Regions from separate parts of the Fictibacillus sp. EA-CB0309 genome, predicted to be linked through region 2. Evidence: a T-box and tRNA genes for the amino acid it is inferred to sense, from the RefSeq annotation. Region 2 holds a T-box; the other holds one or more tRNA genes.
The links. The T-box of region 2 lies ahead of proS (proline--tRNA ligase). A T-box ahead of a tRNA ligase gene usually reads a tRNA of that ligase, here a tRNA-Pro.
Positions count from the first base shown of each region.

Region 1: it encodes a tRNA-Pro, which carries the amino acid that the T-box ahead of proS (proline--tRNA ligase) is inferred to sense. The anticodon was not compared.

Region 1 is NZ_CP169271.1:187,733-192,073, forward strand. It holds rRNA gene ACEWFH_RS01230 (23S ribosomal RNA) at 1-420, opposite strand, end outside; tRNA gene ACEWFH_RS01235 (tRNA-Ala) at 554-629, opposite strand; tRNA gene ACEWFH_RS01240 (tRNA-Ile) at 654-730, opposite strand; rRNA gene ACEWFH_RS01245 (16S ribosomal RNA) at 819-2,367, opposite strand; tRNA gene ACEWFH_RS01250 (tRNA-Ala) at 2,494-2,569, opposite strand; tRNA gene ACEWFH_RS01255 (tRNA-Pro) at 2,590-2,666, opposite strand; tRNA gene ACEWFH_RS01260 (tRNA-Arg) at 2,674-2,750, opposite strand; tRNA gene ACEWFH_RS01265 (tRNA-Leu) at 2,758-2,846, opposite strand; tRNA gene ACEWFH_RS01270 (tRNA-Gly) at 2,861-2,935, opposite strand; tRNA gene ACEWFH_RS01275 (tRNA-Leu) at 2,964-3,047, opposite strand; tRNA gene ACEWFH_RS01280 (tRNA-Lys) at 3,057-3,132, opposite strand; tRNA gene ACEWFH_RS01285 (tRNA-Thr) at 3,141-3,216, opposite strand; tRNA gene ACEWFH_RS01290 (tRNA-Val) at 3,231-3,305, opposite strand; rRNA gene rrf (5S ribosomal RNA) at 3,318-3,432, opposite strand; rRNA gene ACEWFH_RS01300 (23S ribosomal RNA) at 3,580-4,341, opposite strand, start outside.
Region 2 is NZ_CP169271.1:2,751,964-2,756,304, forward strand. It holds gene ACEWFH_RS15345 (dicarboxylate/amino acid:cation symporter) at 1-63, opposite strand, end outside; gene proS (proline--tRNA ligase) at 193-1,623, opposite strand; T-box leader at 1,670-1,882, opposite strand; gene ACEWFH_RS15355 (LysM peptidoglycan-binding domain-containing protein) at 2,091-2,537, shown strand; gene ACEWFH_RS15360 (glycosyl hydrolase family 18 protein) at 2,555-3,139, shown strand; gene ACEWFH_RS15365 (hypothetical protein) at 3,118-3,414, shown strand; gene ACEWFH_RS15370 (sugar phosphate isomerase/epimerase family protein) at 3,673-4,341, opposite strand, start outside.

The sequences.
Region 1 (4,341 bases), 1.4 Mb from region 2:
ACTCAGGATCCACTCAGGAGAGAACGAAGTTTCAGCTACAGGGCTGTTACCTTCTTTGGCTGGCCTTTCCAGACCGCTTCACCTACTTCGTTCCTTTGTAACTCCATGTAGAGTGTCCTACAACCCCAGAGGGCAAGCCCTCTGGTTTGGGCTGATTCCGTTTCGCTCGCCGCTACTCAGGAAATCGCATTTGCTTTCTCTTCCTCCGGGTACTTAGATGTTTCAGTTCCCCGGGTCTGCCTTCTCATACCCTATGTATTCAGATATGGATACCATCCCATTACGGATGGTGGGTTCCCCCATTCGGAAATCCCCGGATCAATGCTTACTTACAGCTCCCCGAGGCATATCGGTGTTCGTCCCGTCCTTCTTCGGCTCCTAGTGCCAAGGCATCCACCGTGCGCCCTTTCTAGCTTAACCTTATATGATGTTTACACATCAAAGATTCTTGCTTGGCGCAGATAAATATCTATCTGCCTTGCATATTGTTTGGATGTCGATATCTAGTTTTCAAAGAACACAATTTAAAAATGCATCATCGTAAGATGTGCAATGGTGGAGCTTAGCGGGATCGAACCGCTGACCTCCTGCGTGCAAGGCAGGCGCTCTCCCAGCTGAGCTAAAGCCCCATAATGGGAATTAAATTATGAAAATGGTGGGCCTAAATGGACTCGAACCATCGACCTCACGCTTATCAGGCGTGCGCTCTAACCAGCTGAGCTATAGGCCCCTAAAGGAAGTTAAGTTCCTTCAAAACTGAACAAAAGAAGAATAGGTGTACTTACGAAACAGTCGAAGCTGTTTCATAATCTCCATAGAAAGGAGGTGATCCAGCCGCACCTTCCGATACGGCTACCTTGTTACGACTTCACCCCAATCATCTGTCCCACCTTCGGCGGCTGGCTCCCAAAAGGGTTACCCCACCGACTTCGGGTGTTACAAACTCTCGTGGTGTGACGGGCGGTGTGTACAAGGCCCGGGAACGTATTCACCGCGGCATGCTGATCCGCGATTACTAGCAATTCCGGCTTCATGTAGGCGAGTTGCAGCCTACAATCCGAACTGAGAATGACTTTTTGGGATTGGCTTGGCCTCGCGGCTTTGCAACCCTTTGTATCATCCATTGTAGCACGTGTGTAGCCCAGGTCATAAGGGGCATGATGATTTGACGTCATCCCCACCTTCCTCCGGTTTGTCACCGGCAGTCACCTTAGAGTGCCCAACTGAATGCTGGCAACTAAGGTCAAGGGTTGCGCTCGTTGCGGGACTTAACCCAACATCTCACGACACGAGCTGACGACAACCATGCACCACCTGTCACTTTGTCCCCCGAAGGGGAAAGCTCTATCTCTAGAGTGGTCAAAGGATGTCAAGACCTGGTAAGGTTCTTCGCGTTGCTTCGAATTAAACCACATGCTCCACTGCTTGTGCGGGCCCCCGTCAATTCCTTTGAGTTTCAACCTTGCGGTCGTACTCCCCAGGCGGAGTGCTTAATGTGTTAACTTCAGCACTGAGGGTGGAACCCCCCAACACCTAGCACTCATCGTTTACGGCGTGGACTACCAGGGTATCTAATCCTGTTTGCTCCCCACGCTTTCGCGCCTCAGCGTCAGTTACAGGCCAAAAAGCCGCCTTCGCCACTGGTGTTCCTCCACATCTCTACGCATTTCACCGCTACACGTGGAATTCCACTTTTCTCTCCTGCACTCAAGTCTCCCAGTTTCCAATGACCCTCCACGGTTGAGCCGTGGGCTTTCACATCAGACTTAAGAGACCGCCTGCGCGCGCTTTACGCCCAATAATTCCGGATAACGCTTGCCACCTACGTATTACCGCGGCTGCTGGCACGTAGTTAGCCGTGGCTTTCTGGTTAGGTACCGTCAAGGTACGAGCAGTTACTCTCGTACTTGTTCTTCTCTAACAACAGAGCTTTACGACCCGAAGGCCTTCATCGCTCACGCGGCGTTGCTCGGTCAGGCTTTCGCCCATTGCCGAAGATTCCCTACTGCTGCCTCCCGTAGGAGTCTGGGCCGTGTCTCAGTCCCAGTGTGGCCGATCACCCTCTCAGGTCGGCTACGCATCGTCGCCTTGGTGAGCCGTTACCTCACCAACTAGCTAATGCGCCGCGGGCTCATCTGTAAGTGTCAGCCGAAACCGACTTTCAAAAAGAAACATGCGTTTCTTCTTATTATCCGGTATTAGCCCCGGTTTCCCGGAGTTATCCCCGTCTTACAGGCAGATTACCCACGTGTTACTCACCCGTCCGCCGCTAAATCAGAGGAGCAAGCTCCTCTTCATTCGCTCGACTTGCATGTATTAGGCACGCCGCCAGCGTTCATCCTGAGCCAGGATCAAACTCTCCATAAAAGTGTTTGTCTTGCTCGATTTTAAAACTGACGGAATTAATTTAATTCCTTACCTATTTCTTTTGTTCAGTTTTCAAAGAACTTTTTTGCAATAAAAAAGAAAATGTCAGAAACATTTTCTGAAAAATGGTGGAGCTTAGCGGGATCGAACCGCTGACCTCCTGCGTGCAAGGCAGGCGCTCTCCCAGCTGAGCTAAAGCCCCAAATAACATATTTGTTATAATGGTCGGGAAGACAGGATTTGAACCTGCGACCCCCTGGTCCCAAACCAGGTGCTCTACCAAGCTGAGCCACTTCCCGTAAAACATGGCGCGCCCTGAGAGATTCGAACTCCCGACCTTTTGATTCGTAGTCAAACACTCTATCCAGCTGAGCTAAGGGCGCATGTATGTGGTGCCGAGGACCGGAATCGAACCGGTACGGTAGTCACCTACCGCAGGATTTTAAGTCCTGTGCGTCTGCCAGTTCCGCCACCCCGGCACATACAATAACTTTGGAGCGGAAGACGGGATTCGAACCCGCGACCCCAACCTTGGCAAGGTTGTATTCTACCACTGAACTACTTCCGCAAACATATTTTGTTTTCAAAAAGGAAATTGGTGCGGGTGAAGGGACTCGAACCCCCACGTCAAAGACACTAGATCCTAAGTCTAGCGCGTCTGCCAATTCCGCCACACCCGCGTGTATAAATGGTGAGCCATGAAGGACTCGAACCTTCGACCCTCTGATTAAAAGTCAGATGCTCTACCGACTGAGCTAATGGCTCGTGCAAAATGGTGCCGGCTAGAGGACTTGAACCCCCAACCTACTGATTACAAGTCAGTTGCTCTACCAATTGAGCTAAACCGGCAAGTAAAGAATAAATGGTGGAGGATGACGGGTTCGAACCGCCGACCCCTGCTTGTAAGGCAGGTGCTCTCCCAGCTGAGCTAATCCTCCATTTTATATCTAGCCTAGCGACGTCCTACTCTAACAGGGGAGACCCCCAACTACCATCGGCGCTGAAGAGCTTAACTTCCGTGTTCGGTATGGGAACGGGTGTGACCTCTTCGCCATCATCACTAGACCAGATTAGCGAGTTATTTTTTATCTCGACAAGATAAAATTATACTCTATGTAATTCATAAATGCAAGAGATTTTTTAATGATTTTCATCATTTTTTTTATGTTCTCTCAAAACTAGATACGACGTTTCCAAACGTTTATGCATTTTAAGGATAAGCCCTCGACCGATTAGTATCTGTCAGCTCCACGTGTCACCACGCTTCCACACCAGACCTATCAACCTCATCATCTCTAAGGGGTCTTACTCACTTAACGTGATGGGAAATCTCATCTTGAGGGGGCTTCATGCTTAGATGCTTTCAGCACTTATCCCGTCCACACGTAGCTACCCAGCTATGCCCCTGGCGGAACAACTGGTACACCAGCGGTGTGTCCATCCCGGTCCTCTCGTACTAAGGACAGCTCCTCTCAAATTTCCTGCGCCCGCGACGGATAGGGACCGAACTGTCTCACGACGTTCTGAACCCAGCTCGCGTACCGCTTTAATGGGCGAACAGCCCAACCCTTGGGACCTACTTCAGCCCCAGGATGCGATGAGCCGACATCGAGGTGCCAAACCTCCCCGTCGATGTGGACTCTTGGGGAGATAAGCCTGTTATCCCCAGGGTAGCTTTTATCCGTTGAGCGATGGCCCTTCCATGCGGAACCACCGGATCACTAAGCCCGACTTTCGTCCCTGCTCGACTTGTAGGTCTCGCAGTCAAGCTCCCTTGTGCCTTTACACTCTGCGAATGATTTCCAACCATTCTGAGGGAACCTTTGGGCGCCTCCGTTACTGTTTAGGAGGCGACCGCCCCAGTCAAACTGCCCGCCTGACACTGTCTCCGAACCGGATCACGGTTCAAGGTTAGAATTTCAATACAGCCAGGGTAGTATCCCACCGACGCCTCCACCGAAGCTGGCGCTCCGG
Region 2 (4,341 bases):
TCCGGCAATAATAGCCAAAAGTAAAATAATAGGCGAGCGGTATGCTTTCCACGTATTTTTCATAAAACATTCTCTCCTTAAATAGATTCATAGCCACTTTATCTATTTTATACTGAAAAAATATTTTTCATAGAGTTTAACGAAAAAAAGTAAGGGAAGGGGACAGACCCGGGTCTGTCCCCTTGCTTTTACTTAATACGCTTTAGCCCAATAGACGAGGTGCTTGCCTTCTTGCTCGCAGCACACACACTTTTCCGAGACCTTTTCTTGTTCAAATGGCATACATCTCGACGTTGCACCTGTTTCGTCTTTAATGAAGTTTTCACATGCTTCATCTCCGCACCACATCGCTTTTATAAAGCCACCTTTGTTCGCAAGGCTATTTTTAAAGTCATCAAATGATGTCACCGTTGTTGTTTGGTTTTCTCTATGTGTTTTTGCTTTTTCAAACAAGTTGTTTTGGATATCCGTAAGAATCTGCTGAACTTGAGTTTCTAGATCTTGCAGAGATACTGTTTGTTTTTCTCCTGTATCACGGCGAACTAAGATAACCTGCTGCTGTACAATATCACGTGGTCCGACTTCTAAACGGAGAGGAATCCCTTTCATCTCATACTCGTTAAATTTCCAGCCTGGTTTCTTATCACTAGCATCAATTCCTGTTCGGATTGTTTTAGAAAGCTTTTCTTTTAGGTCGTATGCAAAATCAAGGACACCTTCTTTATGCTGAGCGATTGGAACAATCATAAGCTGAGTTGGTGCAATCTTTGGAGGCACGACCAGTCCTCTGTCGTCTCCATGTACCATGATCATCGCCCCGATAATTCGAGTCGTAAAGCCCCATGAGGTTTGCTGAACGGTTTGGAGTTTGCCTTCTCTGTTCGTAAATTCAATGCCGAACGCTTTTGCAAAACCGTCTCCCAAGTGATGTGAAGTTCCAGACTGCAACGCTTTTCCGTCATGCATAAGACTTTCAATGGTATACGTGTATTTCGCGCCAGCAAACTTTTCCTTCTCTGTCTTCTGTCCTTTGATGACCGGAATGGCGAGATATTCTTCGCATAGTTCGGCGTATACGTTAAGCATGCGAACCGTTTCTTCATGCGCCTCTTCATCTGTTTCATGGCACGTATGACCTTCCTGCCAGAGAAATTCGAGTGTTCGAAGGAAAGGTCTTGTTGTCTTTTCCCATCTCACAACGTTTGACCACTGGTTGTATAGCTTTGGCATATCGCGATATGAATGGATAATGTTTTTAAAATGCTCAGCAAAAAGCACTTCTGATGTTGGACGGACACATAGACGTTCTGTCAGCTTTTCTTCACCGCCATGCGTAACCCACGCGACTTCAGGTGCAAAACCTTCAATGTGGTCTTTCTCTTTTTGCAGAAGGCTTTCTGGAATGAAGAGAGGCATGTATACATTTTCATGACCTGTTTGCTTGATTTGGTTGTCGAGCTCCTTTTGAATGTTTTCCCAAATCGCATAGCCGTAAGGTCTTAGAATCATGGACCCGCGAACACTTGAATAATCGATAAGTTCAGCTTTTGTTACAACATCTGTATACCACTGCGCAAAATCATCTTCCATGCTTGTTACGTCTTTTACAAAATCCTTTGCCATTGTTTGTACTCCTCACTATTAGAAAATAAAAAAAGCCATGCTCATCATTAGGGACCAAAAATTGGCGGTACCACCTTAATTCAAAGCATAGCTTTACACTCTTTCATGATAACGGTATTGAACCGCTGATATCTTCTACTCGTTTCAGATACAGAACTCAGAGGCAGGTTCGATTGGTTGTCAGTAGGAACCTTTCACCATGAAGTTCCCTCTCTATAAAAGACAAGATCAATGTACTAATCCTCTTCCATGTTTCACTGTTGATATGTTTTTTTGAAATTATATGTGATATTGGCATGAACTGTCAAATATAATTTTAAATTATTCATATGCATCCCACTTTCGCTTTTCCACTGTATAACGTTGATGTAGAAGGGGGACAGACCCGGGTCTGTCCCCCTTCCTGTTTCTCATATTTCGCTTCTAGATTAAATACATTAGTTACAGAGCATAAGGAGGCGGATTTTATGGATATTCATGTGGTTCAACGAGGTGATTCTCTTTGGAAAATTTCTCAGCGCTATGGTGTTTCAATAACATCAATAGTAAGAACAAATGCTATAGAAAATCAAAATGTGCTGGTCGTTGGCCAGGCACTCGTTATCCCCAACGACTTTCCTACTTATAGAATTCAGGCAGGTGATACTCTCTTTGAAATAGCTAGCCGCTACGGAACAACTGTTGAAAGTTTAATAGGTTGGAACAACATCCCTCTTGCTTCCGTTATTTATGAAGGTCAAGTGATAGATATTCCGATCCATGTTATCAAACAAGGGGAGTCTCTTTTTATGATTGCCAATCGATATGGAACATCGGTTGCTGATCTGCAAAAAGAAAATCGAATCGGAAACCCTAACCTTGTTTACGTAGGTACAAGACTTTCCATACCATACAAGAGGCCGGTAAAGAAGTAAACTCCTATGTTACGAACATGGGAGAGGCCAATCAGACAGAAGTTAGAAATGTAGGTTCATACTTAACCTACATCACGCCATTCAGCTATTCTGTAACCCGTACAGGGGAATTAACGTCTCTGCAGGATGAAGGAATAATCGCTGCAGCAATAGTCAACCGAGTTGCTCCTCTTATGGGAGTTTCCAATATAGAAGGAGATATGTTTAACTCCGATTTGATTAAAACCATTTTAGACAGCGATTCACTTCAGGAAACCGTACTTAACAACATATTGAACACGATGCGTGCAAAGGGGTTTCGCGGTGTTAACTTTGATTTTGAATATGTTTATCCAGAGAATAAAGAAGACTATAATACCTTTTTACGCCGCGCCGTCGCAAAATATAAACCATTAGGTTATTCGGTGTCTTCTGCCTTGGCACCCAAATACAAAGAAGATCAGCCTGGGTTATTGTATGAAGCTCATGATTATAAAGCACATGGTGAGATTGTAGATTTTGTAGTTGTCATGACGTATGAGTGGGGCTGGTCAGGCGGCCGCGCGATGGCGATCGCACCACTTGATGAAGTAAAAAAGTATTGGATTATACAGTTAGCGTAATTCCTCGCGAAAAAATCATGATGGGCGTCCCAACGTACGGACGTGACTGGACACTTCCTTTTGTTCAAGGAACGCAAGCCAAAACGTTAAGTCCTGTTGCGGCTGTTAATCTAGCAGCAAAGATGAATGTCTCCATTCAGTTCGATGAAGGTGATGCTTCCCTTGGTTTAAATACCGCGACAATCAGGGGAAAGAGCATGAGGTATGGTTTGAAGACGCAAGAAGCATGCAGGCCAAGTATCAAACAGCTATTGATTATAATCTGCGCGGTGTGAGTTTCTGGGTACTCGGCATACCATTTCCACAAAACTGGCCGGTGATTCGAGATACAATGCGGGTAAGAAAGATTTAGATTTCGATAGTAATGGTTTTTCAAGTATGTTTTTTGTTTGTTTTATTTAACAGTTTGTAAGAAAAAAGCCAGAAATCTGATGTTCAGATTTCTGGCTTTTCTTAAATCAAAGGGGTGTGCACCCACAAATACAAATCAATGTGATTTGTATTTGTTTGGGAGTCAGAACCCCTACTTTTTACTACACCCACCACATTTCGGCTGGCTGTTCTGCGATGAGGATTGACTGCAGGTTCTTCACCGCACGCGTGAATCCTTCTTCAATCGACATGATCGGATCTTCATGCTCGATGCTAACAACATAGTCGTATCCATACGTACGAAGCGCACTCATCATGTCCGACCAGTCTTGAACGGAGTGGCCGCATCCAACTGACCGGAAGCTCCATGCACGGTTTTGAACTGCGCCGTATGGCTGCATGTCTGTTAAGCCGTACATGTTGATGTTATCTTGATCTAAATACGTGTCTTTTGCGTGGAAGTGATGGATTGCTCCAGCTTTTCCAAGAATCTTGATTGCAGCTACTGGATCGATTCCTTGCCACCAAAGGTGTGATGGATCCAGGTTTGCACCAATTGCATCACATGTCTCTTCACGAAGTTTCAACAAAGTATAAGGAGTGTGTACTAAGAAACCGCCGTGAAGTTCTAAACCGATCTTCACGCTATGCTCTTTAGCAAATTGACCCCAAGTACGCCAATAAGGAATTAGCTTTTCTTCCCATTGCCACTTCAACACATCACTGTACTCGTTCGGCCAAGGCGATACCGGCCAGTTCGGATACTTAGCGTTTTCTGAATCCCCTGGAACACCGGAAAAACAGTTCACAACTGGTACATTCATCAACCC